Regions from separate parts of the Rhizobium sp. HT1-10 genome, predicted to be linked through region 3. Evidence: predicted binding sites of a transcription regulator. Region 3 holds the regulator's gene; each other region holds the start of a gene.

Region 1 (4,186 bases), on a different contig from region 3:
CGCCACCGCGATCACCGCGCCAGACGGCGTAGCGAGCAGACAGCCGAGAAGTTCGGGAAAATAGGCGCCGAGCGCACCGGCCTAGCCGGCATCGAAATATTGCGACGCCTTGAAGAGCCCATCGATCACGCCGCGCAGCAGGATACCCATCGCCGTCTCCTTCTTCAGGACGCGCCACGGCATGGAGCCCGTCGAGGCGACGGCGCTGGGCAGTGCCGTGCGCGGCACGATCACGTGCAGCGCATCCGCCGCCGACATCGCAAAGACAAGCGGTGTAGTAAGGTCGACGATGGTGATATCCCCGGGCGAATGGCCCGCGCTGGGCTGCCCGCCGCAATGCGGCCACTCAGCAGGCACGAGATGACGAGATGATCGACGTCGTCCCTCTCGACCAGCCGCGCGCTACGCGAAAACCGAGCACCGCCCGCAAAACTCCTGCAGAGGAGAAACGTACCAAGATGCCGGACGGTCAGGCTGGCTTGAAAATCATTGCCTGTGGAAAAATGCACGCCGTCAAACAGAACATCGAGGCAGGCGCGCCAGGCATCGACGGGATCATCGACACCAGAGGTTAAAAGACGCAGCTCGGGGACCGCACCGGGCGTAACGGCGACCGCCTCCGACTGCGTTGATATTTCCACGGGATCGTCCCAAGGCAGAATCAGATAGGATGAAAATCCTAGTCTATTTCTATCTTGAATAGCACCATATAAGTATACAACCGCCGGTGTGAGGAGGTATCCCAACCCACAATGCGCCGTTCACCGTGAATATTGACGGGAGAGCTGAGGAAAGCGCGCGTGTCGATAAACTTCACGGCAAGGAAGGAGTTAGGATTTCGATCCTGCTTTTGCAGTCAACGAGGAGCGGGCTATCTGGTGGAACCGCCACGCTTCGCACCGCTGGCGCTCGACATCATTTTGGCGGGACATACCCACGGGAGTTGCCGAATCTGGTCGTGGGTTGAAACTCTTTAGCCACCGACTTCGTACCCGGTTGCTTGGCACCACAAGTTGCGGAGAGATTTTTTGCGTACCGGAATTATTCTTCTGAGCCTATCGACCATCATGTGCTGGGCCCTGGCCTTCTATCTCGTCTACCGCACCCATTGAGACATGCTGGCGGACGGCACGCCGCCTCAGACTGGCGCGCGGTCTGGCTATTTTTCCACCAGCTTCAGCGCCTTGTCGAACACCTTCAGCACCTGCCGCAGTTCATGCCCACGCTTCAGGATCATGCCGTTGGTGTTGATGACGGAATAGGCGCCCTGCTTGGCAGCAAGCTTCGGATCCTTCTCGATGCGAAAGAGCGGAAGTTCGCCCGAGCGTTTGAAGACCGAGAAAATCGCCTTGTCGCGGGTATGGTCGATGGCGTAGTCGCGCCACTCGTTTTCGCCGACCATGCGGCCGTAGATCCACAGAATGGCGTCAAGCTCGCGGCGATGGAAGGTCACCGGCAAGGTGTCCTTGCTCTGCTTGTATTGGCTGATATCGACGACGACGGAACTGTTGTTCTCGACGCCATGGCCTTCGCCGCGCCTTAAATCCGGCTGATCAGTCATTAATTCCTCGAAGCCTCCGCTCGTGACAGCAGGATGACAGTGTCGCCCCGCCGCTGCAAAAATGCAAGACGGCGGAGTTCTTGATCTGTCTGTCTTGACGACAAGCCTCGCTGCGCCAGTTCTATTGCTATTCCTGGTCGCGTTGCCAGGAATCCCCGGCGGGCAGGTTCGGCATCCCCCCTCAAGCCTTGAATCGCCTGCCGGGCTGGCCGCCTTGGACTTGGCATATAACTGCCTAGTCGTCCGCGCCGAGGGTCATGGCCGTTGCACCAATGATCGCCGCCGGGTCTCCCGCCGGCGTCGAGGACTGCAGCAGAACCGCGAGCCCCTTGCGGCCAGCCTTTTCCATGACGTTGGCAGGCAGCGTCAGGTGCATTGGCTTGCCCTCCCACATGCCAACCGTCTCGACGTCCGAAACGCTGTGCATATAGGCGATCTGCTGACCGACATTGTCGCCCTTGGTTACGTCGACGCGCTGCTGTCTATCAAAATAGGCGACGACGACATTGGCTTTGCCCTGACCCGCCGCGATATCGATTTCCAGCTCGTCGCCCTTCATGGCCGCACTGACCGGGACGACCAGCCCCTGCCCGGCCCGGGAAAGATCGTCGAGCTTGACGTTGATGGCGCCGAGATCCGCTCCGTTCAGGTGATCCCGCCCATTGAGGACGGCCTGCGGCGTGTAGACGCTGCTTCGCCCGAGGGTGCGCGCATAGCTGTACTGGCGATCGGTGTTTTCCTTCGACGCCATGGTGTCGTTCCAGCCGAGGTAATTCCAATAATCGACGTGATAGGCGAGCGCGACGACGTCGCCCTGGGCGATCAGCCGCTGCAAGGCGGCATCGGCGGGAGGACAGGAAGCGCAGCCCTGCGAGGTGAACAGCTCGACGACGCCCTTCAGCTTACCAAGCTGCTGCGCATGCGCCGACCCGGCAAGGGCAACGCCAGCCAGCAGGGGGATCAAGAGCCGAAGGGACATGGCAGAACACCTCATTTCAGACCTTGATTGTCAAAATCCGTGGCCGGCATCAAGCCTGACAAACCTGAAACAAGAGATAATGGCTCGCAACCTCGCAGCAAAGTCACGAACGGGTGAGACAGCGCCGCAACGACACGCGGCAATACACATCAGCGTGAAACGACAACGCCGCCGGAGATCGCTCTCCGGCGGCGTTATGGATCGACAGGAATGCGATCAGGCGGCGAGGTCGCGCAGAACGGTCTGCAGGATGCCGCCATTGTTGAGGTAGACCACCTCGTCGAGCGTATCGACGCGGCTGATCAGCGGCACGTTCTTCACCGTGCCGTCGCCGTAGGTGATGACGGCGGTCTTCTTTTCGCGCGGCTTGATGTTCTCGAGACCTTCGATGGTGACGGTCTCGTCGCCCTTCAATTCGAGCGAGGCCCAGGTCGTGCCTTCTTCGAAGACGAAGGGGATGACGCCCATGCCGACCAGGTTCGAGCGGTGGATGCGCTCGAAGGACTGGGCGATGACGGCCTTGACGCCGAGCAGGTTGGTGCCCTTGGCAGCCCAGTCACGCGACGAGCCGTTGCCGTATTCGACGCCGGCGAAGATGACCAGCGGCACGCCTTCGGCCTTGTACTGCATGGCCGCGTCGTAGATAGATTCCTCTTCCTTGGACGGGTAGTGGATGGTGTAGCCACCTTCCTTGCCGTTCGGGCCGAGCATGTGGTTGCGGATGCGGATGTTGGCGAACGTGCCGCGCATCATCACTTCATGGTTGCCACGCCGCGTGCCGTACTGGTTGAAGTCGGCAACGCCGACATGGTGTTCCAGGAGATACGCGCCGGCAGGCGACGCCGCCTTGATCGAACCGGCCGGAGAGATGTGGTCGGTGGTGATCTTGTCGCCGAACAGGCCGAGAACGCGGGCACCCTTGATATCGGAGATGCCGGCGCCGCTCTTGCCCATGCCGACGAAGTAGGGCGGGTTCTGCACATAGGTCGAATTGTCGTCCCAGGCATAGGTCTGGCCCGGAGGAACCTGCACGGCCTGCCAGTTGACATCGCCCTTGAACACGTCGGCGTACTTGGTTTCGTAGAGTTCGCGGGTGACGTATTTCAGGATGAATTCCTGGATTTCATGCGAGGTTGGCCAGATGTCCTTGAGGAACACCGGGCTACCGTTCTTGTCGGTGCCGAGAGGCTCGTTGGTCAGGTCGATCTGTACCGAACCGGCAAGCGCGTAGGCGACGACCAGCGGCGGCGAGGCGAGATAGTTCGCCTGGACGTCGGGCGACACGCGGCCTTCGAAATTGCGGTTGCCGGAGAGAACGCCGGCGGCAATCAGGCCCTTGTCGTTGATGGTCTTGGAGATCGGCGCCGGCAGCGGGCCGGAATTGCCGATGCAGGTGGTGCAGCCAAAGCCGACCAGGTTGAAGCCGAGCTGGTCGAGATCGGTCTGTAGGCCGGACTTTGCCAGATATTCGGCAACGACCTGGCTACCTGGTGCGAGAGAGGTCTTCACCCACGGCTTGGACGTCAGGCCCTTGGCAACGGCATTGCGCGCCAACAGGCCGGCAGCGATCAGCACCGACGGGTTGGACGTGTTGGTGCAGGAGGTGATGGCGGCGATCGCCACGTCGCCGTGACCGAGGTCATAGT
Region 2 (4,186 bases), 710 kb from region 3:
CGCATGGACCGGCCGGATGATGCCTTTTTTCGGTGTCAACGAGACGGAGGAGGAGAGCCGCTACCGCCAGGCGGCCTGCCTTCTGGCCGACATCAGCTGGCGCGCCCATCCGGATTATCGTGGCCTGCAAGCGCTCAACGTGATTGCCAACTCCTCCTTCGTCGGCATCACCCATGCCGGCCGTGCCTTCCTCGCGCTGGCGAGCTACTACCGCTACGAGGGCCTGAATGACGACAGCGCCACGGAGCCTCTGGCAACGATCGCGACGCCGCTTCTGATCGAGCGCGCCAAGCTGCTCGGCGGCTTGCTACGCGTCGTCTACCTGTTTTCGGCCTCGATGCCTGGCGTCGTGCGCAATCTTGCCTTCCAGCGTTCGCGCAATCCGGATCTCGACCTTGAATTCGTCGTGCCGCCGGAATATCGCGATTTTGCCGGCGAACGCCTCGAAGGCCGCCTGCAGCAGCTGGGCAAGCTAACCGGCAAGCGCCTGGCCTTCCGCTTCGAATAGTCCGCAGTTTCTGCCTTCTCCCCATCGGGGAGAAGTGCCGAGCGAATGCGAGGCGATGAGGGGGAGCGGCAACTTCGGAGCCAGCCCCCTCATCTGTCCTTCGGACATCTTCTCCCCGGCGGGGAGAAGACAGGCTCAGCGCCAGGCCGGCTACTTGGCGTTCAGGAAATCGCCCACTTCGAGCAGCACGAACTCGTTGTCGTCGGCCTTGCCGAGCGAACGACCCGACGAGAACGGCAGGTTGTTGTCGTTGCCGACGATGATGTGGGTGGCGTCGACCCGATCGACGTTCTCGATCGTCACGAACGGCATGTCGTAATAGCCGTCGCCGCCGCCCTGGCGCTTCTTGTTGTTGGGATCGGAGATATGCATGAGATCGATATAGCCGATCTTGCGCACGGCCTTGCCGACGTTTTCTTCCGTCATCTCGATCTTGTAGACGCGCTTGTGCTTGGCAGCCACGGCAAAGCAGTCGGGCTTCGGCGCCTTCGGATCGGCACAGACCTTGTCGCCGGTGCCGGCCCCGTTGTCGCGCTCGAGTACCAGGCCGGTGGTTGCATCCAGCATGTTGAAATCGCCGATCGATTCGCCGCCGGGCGAGAAGGGATAGAGCCACGAGCGGCCGGTCCAGGCCTTCGAGGCGACGTCGAGTTCGATGATCCGCACGGCCGTCTGGCCATCGACCTTCTCGACGGTGCCATCATCCTGGTAAAGCGCGCCTTCGAGCAGGCCATAGAGCTTCGACCCGTCCGATGACATGGCAAGGCCTTCGAAGCCGCCCGAGCGCCTGATGTTGAAAGCTGGCAGTTTGAGGCTCGGGTTGGCAGGCAGTGAGAGCGTCGGATTGTCCGGCGACTTGACTGGCTTGCCGTTGACGACGGTCGATACGACGTCCGTCAGGCGGCCTTCCGTGTCGAAATGGAGGATGTAGGGGCCGAACTCCTCGCCCGTCCAGAAGCCGTCGGCGACAGGCTGGATCGATTCGACATCGAAATCGGCGCCCGTGAGGTAGCGCTTCTCGGCGCCTTCAAGAACGATCGGGAAGGGCGCTTTTTTGTCTGGGTCGGAGAGGAAGACCGTCTTCAGTACCTCGACCTTGCCGCTATCCCAGTTGAATTTGAGGTGGTGATACATCAGCGCCGCGTCGGTGGAATTGGCCTTGGTGCCGAAGCCATTGTCGGAAAGGCTCCAGAACGTGCCGTCCGGCATCGTCTTGATGCCTGAAAAGCCTTGCACGGCCTGGCCGTCGAACGGCAGCGACAGATCCGTCTTCACAAGGCCGTCCATGCCGGGAACGCTGCCGAGGGTGGTGGCGCGCTTGCGGTCGGCAGTGGTGAACTTGCCGGCCGTCTTCAGGTAGTCGGGAGCGTCTGCCGGAGCGGCGATGATCGTGTTGGCGGGCAGGATGGCCTGGGCAGTCAGGGTAGCCGGAAAGGCCTTCTCTTCGGCAAGAGCCTGGGTCGACATCAAAAGGCAGAGCGCCACGGAGGCATAAAGGATTTTGGTCATGTGTTCCACGCTTACTGGTCGGAATTGACAACCGAGGACTTACGGCGGGAACGTGTCTGGTAAATTATACCCGGATTAAGTTTTGATGACAGCCTGGCGCAACTTCTGGCACTAGCTGCCGAGGTTCAGCGACAGCTGCGACGGTCGGCGGAGCCTGGTCTCACCGATATCCCTCAGGGCGACCACGCCCACCTCCCGGCCGCGTCCCTTGACGGCGTGGGTGCCGAGATATTCGGCGTCGATTCCATCGGGCATCGTCATCAGATCGGCCAGGTCGGACGAGATCAAGACGCCTCTGCCGAGGGTCTTGGACAGTCCCTCCAATCGCGCGGTCGTGTTCACCGTATCGCCGAAGTAGGTGATCTTGTGCCGATCGACGCCAATCTCAGCCGTAATCACCGGCCCCCCGTGCAGGGCTGCCCGGACCCGCGGCACCTGGCCATAGACTTTGCGCCAGACGTCGCTGTTGGCTTCGATGTTCGACAGGATATCGAAAATGCAGCGCACGCAGCAGGCGTCCTTGATGCCGCGATTGAGCGGCCAGGTGATGATGGCCGCGTCGCCGATATAGTCGTCGATGGCACCGTTGTGCCGGCGGATCTGCTCGGCAAAGGTTCCGAACAGCGAGCCGAGGTATTGCTGTGTCCTCAGGTCGCCGTACTCCTCGGCAAAGGCCGTGGAGCCGACGAGATCGATGAACAGGAACACGCGCTCCTCCGGGACCGGATTGCGATAGCGCCCTGTCAGCAGGCTGATGAAAACGTCGCGGCCGAGCAGATCGCGGACGCGCAGGACGAGGACCGTCAATGCGGACACCGACAAGGCGTAGATGATGACCTCTGCCTGCGGGATCGTCGCGTCCAGCCAGCTCCCCTGGGTCAGCCCGATCATTCTCAACAGGTTGCCGGCTACGGCAAAGCCGATGCTGATCAGCGCCGCATCGATGAGCAGGGCAATGGGGATATAGGCGGGGGTGGGCAACAGGCGAACACGGCTATGGAGGCGCGGCATCAGCAAGCCTCGCTCGAAAGCGAGCAGCGGCATGCCGCAGAAGAGCGCGAAGATCGCACCGATGTACTTTGGGGATTCGGGATAGAAAGCAACGCCATAGGCGACGCCGGACAGAGCGACGAAGGTCGCGATAGCAAGCCAGTTCAACGCCGAGGGCAGTGTTCGCATGGTTGCTTCCGACAAGCTGAAGGCAGACGGTTGTGATCCCGCCTGGTCGCAGGGTCAAGCCTTTTCGCGGGCGGAAACCCTCCCGCAAAGGTAACAATCACACCGGGAGGGCGACGGTCTCCACCTTCTTGTCGACGAAGCGCAACGCCACTTCACCCTTGATCAGCTTGAGCGCCGTATCGCCGAACAGCTCGCGCCGCCACCCCGTCAGCGCCGTCACATCGGCCTTCTCGCCTTCCGCAGCGATTTTCTCGATGTCCTCGCTGTTGGCGATGACCTTAGGCGCGACACCGTTCTTCTCGGCGATCAGCTTCAGCAGCACTTTCAGAAGTTCGGCCGCCGCTGCGGTTCCCTCGGGGGCCTGGGTGTGGCGCGGCACATGCGGCATGTCCGCCTTCGGCATGTCGAGCGCGGCGTTGATGGCCTCGAGCACGGCAGCACCCGCCGACGAGCGCTCCCAACCCTTCGGTACGGTCCGAAGCCTGCCGAAAGCCTCGATGTCGCGCGGCTGCTGCTGGGCGATCTCATAGATCGCGTCGTCCTTGAGCACACGCGAGCGCGGCACGTTGCGGCTGCGGGCTTCCCGTTCGCGCCAGGCGGCGACGTATTTCAGCACGGCCAGTTCCTGCGGCTTGCGCAGCCGCATCTTCAGCCGCTGCCAGGCGTCGTCGGGATGAAGGTCGTAGGTGTCGCGCGATTCGAGGATCGCCATCTCTTCCGACAGCCACGAAGCACGGCCCTCACGGGCGAGCTCGTCGCGCAGGAACAGGTAGACGTCGCGAAGATGGGTCACGTCGGCCAGCGCATAATCGAGCTGCTTGTCGGTCAGCGGCCGGCGCGTCCAGTCGGTGAAGCGAGAAGTCTTGTCGATCTGGATGTTCTTGATGCGGTTGACGAGCTGGTCGTAGGAAACCGAATCGCCGAAGCCGCAGACCATCGCCGCGATCTGGGTGTCGAACACCGGATGCGGGATCAGATTGCCCCGATTGT
Region 3 (4,186 bases):
GCGCCGATGCAACGCTCGTTTCCGTCGTGCTGCTGCTGGTCGTGATCGTCGCCCTGCTGCGTGCGCCGCTTGTCGCCGACGACAAGCCGCAGGAGAGTGCCCAGCCGGTGCCGATCGACCTTGAGCGCCTGCTGCAACCAATGACAGCCGGTCTTGCAGGCCTCGACATGCCGGTCCTGGTGCTCGACCGGGAGGCGTCGGTTGTCTACCAGAACCCTGCGGCCGAGCGCGCCCTCGACAGCTTTCCGCTCGGCGCCCATCTCTCCGCCAAGCTCCGCTCGCCGGGCATTCTCGACATGGTGCGGGAAACGATTGCCACCGGGGTGCCGAACCAGATAGAGCATTCCGAGCGGCTGCCGTCCGAGCGCGTTTTTATCGTCCGCATAAAGCCGATCGATCTTCCGCCGCATGAATATGGCGGCCATTCCTTCTTTCTGCTGAGCTTCAAGGATGTCTCCGAGCTTCGCCACATCGACCGCATGCGCTCCGACTTCGTCGCCAATGCCAGCCATGAGCTGCGCACGCCGCTGGCCTCGCTGCGCGGCTTCATCGAGACGATCCAGGGCCCCGCCCGCAACGATCCGAAGGCCCAGGAGCGGTTCCTTGCCATCATGTTCGACCAGGCAACGCGCATGAGCCGTCTGGTCGACGACCTGCTGTCGCTGTCACGCCTCGAGCTGAAATCGCACCTGGCGCCGGACCAGAAGGTCGATCTCGTGCCGCTGCTCGGACATGTCCGGGATGCGCTGTTGCCGCTCGCCATGGATCTCGACGTCGCCATCAATCTCCACATGCCATCAGGCAAGGCGGAGGTCACCGGCGACCGCGACGAACTGGTGCAGGTGTTCGAGAATCTCATCGAGAATGCCTGCAAATACGGCCAGGAAGGAAAGCGTGTCGACGTGACGTTGCGCAATGCACCCGGAGAGCCGATCGAGGTTACCGTGTCTGATCGGGGTGGCGGTATCCCGGCGGAGCACGTGCCACGCTTGACGGAGCGCTTCTATCGCGTCAGCGTCGAAAACAGCCGCTCGAAAAAGGGTACAGGTCTGGGCTTGGCAATCGTCAAGCACATCCTTACGCGCCATCGGGCCCGCCTGATCGTGAAATCGGAAGTGGGTCGCGGCACCGATTTCACAGTCCGCTTCTGACGGTGCCGGACGAGTAAAAGTTTAGTTATTGGATCACCTTGTAAATCAGTGATTTAGCCTGTCATAATTGTTTCATTGCCCTGACATAAAAGGGCGTGGATTAGCCCGATAACAAAGAAGGCCTCGAATAGGCGAATTGCGATGTCGTCGCCGCGACGAGCAGACCAGCTTCCCTTGACGCCCTTCAATTTGAGGATAGAAACATGGCTTCGACACATATTCATTCAGCTTATGACGAAGATCTTAAGTTCCTGACGCGCCGCATCTCCGAAATGGGCGGTCTGGCAGAACAGATGGTTGGCGAATCCGTTCGGGCGTTGGTCAATGGCGACGTCGGTCTGGCCCAGAAGGTCATCTCCGACGACACGATTCTCGATCACGCCGAGCGCGAAGTCGGCGACAAGGCGATCCTGACCATTGCCCGTCGCCAGCCGATGGCCGCCGACCTCCGCGAAATCATGGGCTCGATCCGTATCGCAGCCGATCTGGAGCGCGTCGGCGATCTTGGCAAGAACACAGCCAAGCGCGTCTTGGCCGTGCAGGGCACCGGCGTACCGCGCAGCCTGGGCCGCGGCATCGAGCATCTCTCCGAACTGGCATTGGTCCAGCTCAAGGAAGTCCTCGACGTCTACACCACCCGTTCGCCCGACAAGGCCGTCTCCATCCGCGAGCGCGACGAGGAAATCGACGCGATGTACACCTCGCTGTTCCGCGAGATGCTCACCTACATGATGGAAGATCCGCGCAACATCACCACCTGCACGCATCTGCTGTTCTGCGCCAAGAACATCGAACGCATCGGCGACCACGCGACCAACATTGCGGAAACCATCTTCTACATGGCGACCGGCGCACTGCCCGAGGGCGACCGCCCGAAGGACGACACTGCCAATACCGTCGGCGCGATGACGGAATAAGCCCAAAAGGCTGTTGAAGGAGAGCGGGCCCCATGGTTCCGAGAGTTGCCGTCGTTGAAGACGAAGAAGCGCTCAGCGTCTTGCTGCGTTATAATCTCGAGGCTGAAGGCTTCGAGGTCGACACGATCCTGAGGGGCGATGAAGCCGAGATGCGCTTGCAGGAGCGCATCCCTGACCTCCTCATCCTCGACTGGATGCTGCCAGGCGTTTCCGGCATAGAGCTTTGCCGCCGGCTCCGGATGAAGCCGGAGACTGAGCGTCTGCCGATCATCATGCTGACGGCGCGGGGCGAAGAGAGCGAGCGCGTTCGAGGCCTTTCCACCGGTGCGGACGATTATGTGGTCAAGCCGTTCTCGACGCCTGAACTGATGGCACGCGTGCGCGCCATGCTGCGCCGCGCGCGTCCGGAAGTCCTGTCGAGCGTTCTTCGCTGCGGCGACATCGAGCTTGATCGCGAAACCCACCGCGTTCACCGCAAGAGCCGCGAAGTCCGGCTTGGGCCAACGGAATTCCGCCTGCTGGAGTTCCTGATGACCTCGCCTAGCCGCGTATTTTCTCGCTCGCAGTTGCTCGATGGCGTCTGGGGCCATGACATTTATGTCGACGAGCGGACTGTCGACGTCCATGTCGGGCGCCTGCGCAAGGCATTGAATTTCTCCAACATGCAGGACGTCATCCGCACCGTGCGCGGTGCCGGCTATTCGATGGAAGTCTGACGCACTACCAGCCATCAACAATTGGAAACGGGCCGCTTGGCCCGTTTTTTTATGGGTTCTCCGCGTTTGTCCAGGCGTTCAGGTCCTGCGCGAGGCGGCTTCCCTGCGGCGATGGCCCCAAGGCTCGAACTCGCTCCGTCCCAAACGCAAAACGGGCCTCGCGGCCCGTTTTCGTTATTCCTGACGGCCTTTGCCTAGCGGGCAGCGCGACGGCGCTCGTGGACCGGCTGATAGGCCATTTTCTGGTGATAGGTGCAGTATGGCGACTGGTCAGGCGATTCATGGCCGCAAAAATGGAAATCGTCCTTCAGCGGGTCGCCGACAGGCCACTTGCAGGTGCGCTCCGTCAGATCGGTGAGGCCGAGGCGGCGAGCGACCGGGACGACGGCGTTCGAGGTTGGGCGAAACTGCACGGGGGCCGTTGCGTCGAGCTCGGCGTCTTCCTTGACCATCGTAGCGCCTTCGGCACGAACGGTCGTGCGCGGGGCGGCAGGGCGGGTGCCGAAAGTGGTCGGACGGGCGGGTGCGACATTCCGCTTTGTCGAGCGTGCCGTCGAAGACGTGCCGCCGGCTTTCGCGCGCCCTGGCAGGCAAAGACGATGAACCTTGCCGATGACGGCGTTACGGCTGACGCCGCCCAGCTGCGCGGCGATCTGGCTGGCGCTCAAACCCTCGGCCCAAAGTTTCGTGAGCCTTTCGACGCGCTCGTCTGTCCAATTCATGCTTGTCTCCGACTGCGTTCCCAATGGCGGAATCCTTCGCCATTGCCTCGCATTCAATCGAGGCACAAAACGCTTTTAAATTGTGGTGACTAGGTCCGCCGCATTGCAGTCTAGTAATCAAGATTTAACCTAGTGTGAGGCTGACTCCGTGACAAGAGTCGCAGGAATCGCGGGGAATCGATTTCCGGGTTTTCCCCAACTTGCTGCCTAGTGTGATATTTCTGCAATAGCTTTATTACAGTCTCGAAGACCACATGAAACGCCATTTTCCGCAAGGCTAAAATCAACTATTCGTTGACCAATCCCCCGTTTGTTGACATCGTTCTGCGAAACGACAATAGTGCCCCGGCCGCCGCAAGGCGGCATTTTTCATTGCCGACGGCGGCTTTGCGGAACTGCAGCCGTCACGTCCTGATCGATCGAAGGAATAGCGCCATGGCTGAAGCCGCGCCACTCTATGACACCTACATGCGCGCACCCCTCAGGTTCGAGCGAGGCGAGGGCGTATGGCTGATCACGGAAACCGGCGAACGATATCTCGATTTCGGGGCTGGCGTTGCCGTTTCCTCGCTCGGCCATGGCCATCCGCATCTGGTGGGTGCGCTGAAGGCGCAGGCCGACAAGGTCTGGCATCTGTCGAACCTCTATGAGGTTCCCGGCCAGGAAATGCTTGCCAAGCG

Evidence for each region. The regulator PhoB, encoded in region 3, activates phosphate uptake and scavenging genes when phosphate is short. The targets are predictions, from matches to a motif close to TGTCATNNANCTGTCAT.
Region 1: the regulator PhoB is predicted to act here: its motif matches at 1,584-1,600, upstream of VH564_RS06985 (DUF2794 domain-containing protein).
Region 2: the regulator PhoB is predicted to act here: its motif matches at 2,092-2,108, upstream of VH564_RS03730 (esterase-like activity of phytase family protein).

What each region holds. Positions count from the first base shown of each region.
Region 1 is NZ_JBCEBQ010000002.1:410,226-414,411, reverse strand. Features, by position in the region: gene VH564_RS07000 (helix-turn-helix domain-containing protein) at 1-6, opposite strand, end outside; gene VH564_RS06995 (hypothetical protein) at 82-357, opposite strand; gene VH564_RS06990 (hypothetical protein) at 369-575, shown strand; gene VH564_RS06985 (DUF2794 domain-containing protein) at 1,160-1,561, opposite strand; gene VH564_RS06980 (DUF1223 domain-containing protein) at 1,797-2,540, opposite strand; gene acnA (aconitate hydratase AcnA) at 2,757-4,186, opposite strand, start outside.
Region 2 is NZ_JBCEBQ010000001.1:748,756-752,941, forward strand. Features, by position in the region: gene ppx (exopolyphosphatase) at 1-508, shown strand, start outside; gene VH564_RS03730 (esterase-like activity of phytase family protein) at 659-2,017, opposite strand; gene VH564_RS03735 (adenylate/guanylate cyclase domain-containing protein) at 2,129-3,196, opposite strand; gene rnd (ribonuclease D) at 3,294-4,186, opposite strand, start outside.
Region 3 is NZ_JBCEBQ010000001.1:37,226-41,411, forward strand. Features, by position in the region: gene phoR (phosphate regulon sensor histidine kinase PhoR) at 1-1,151, shown strand, start outside; gene phoU (phosphate signaling complex protein PhoU) at 1,355-2,068, shown strand; gene phoB (phosphate regulon transcriptional regulator PhoB) at 2,101-2,784, shown strand; gene VH564_RS00190 (GcrA family cell cycle regulator) at 2,979-3,506, opposite strand; gene VH564_RS00195 (aspartate aminotransferase family protein) at 3,942-4,186, shown strand, end outside.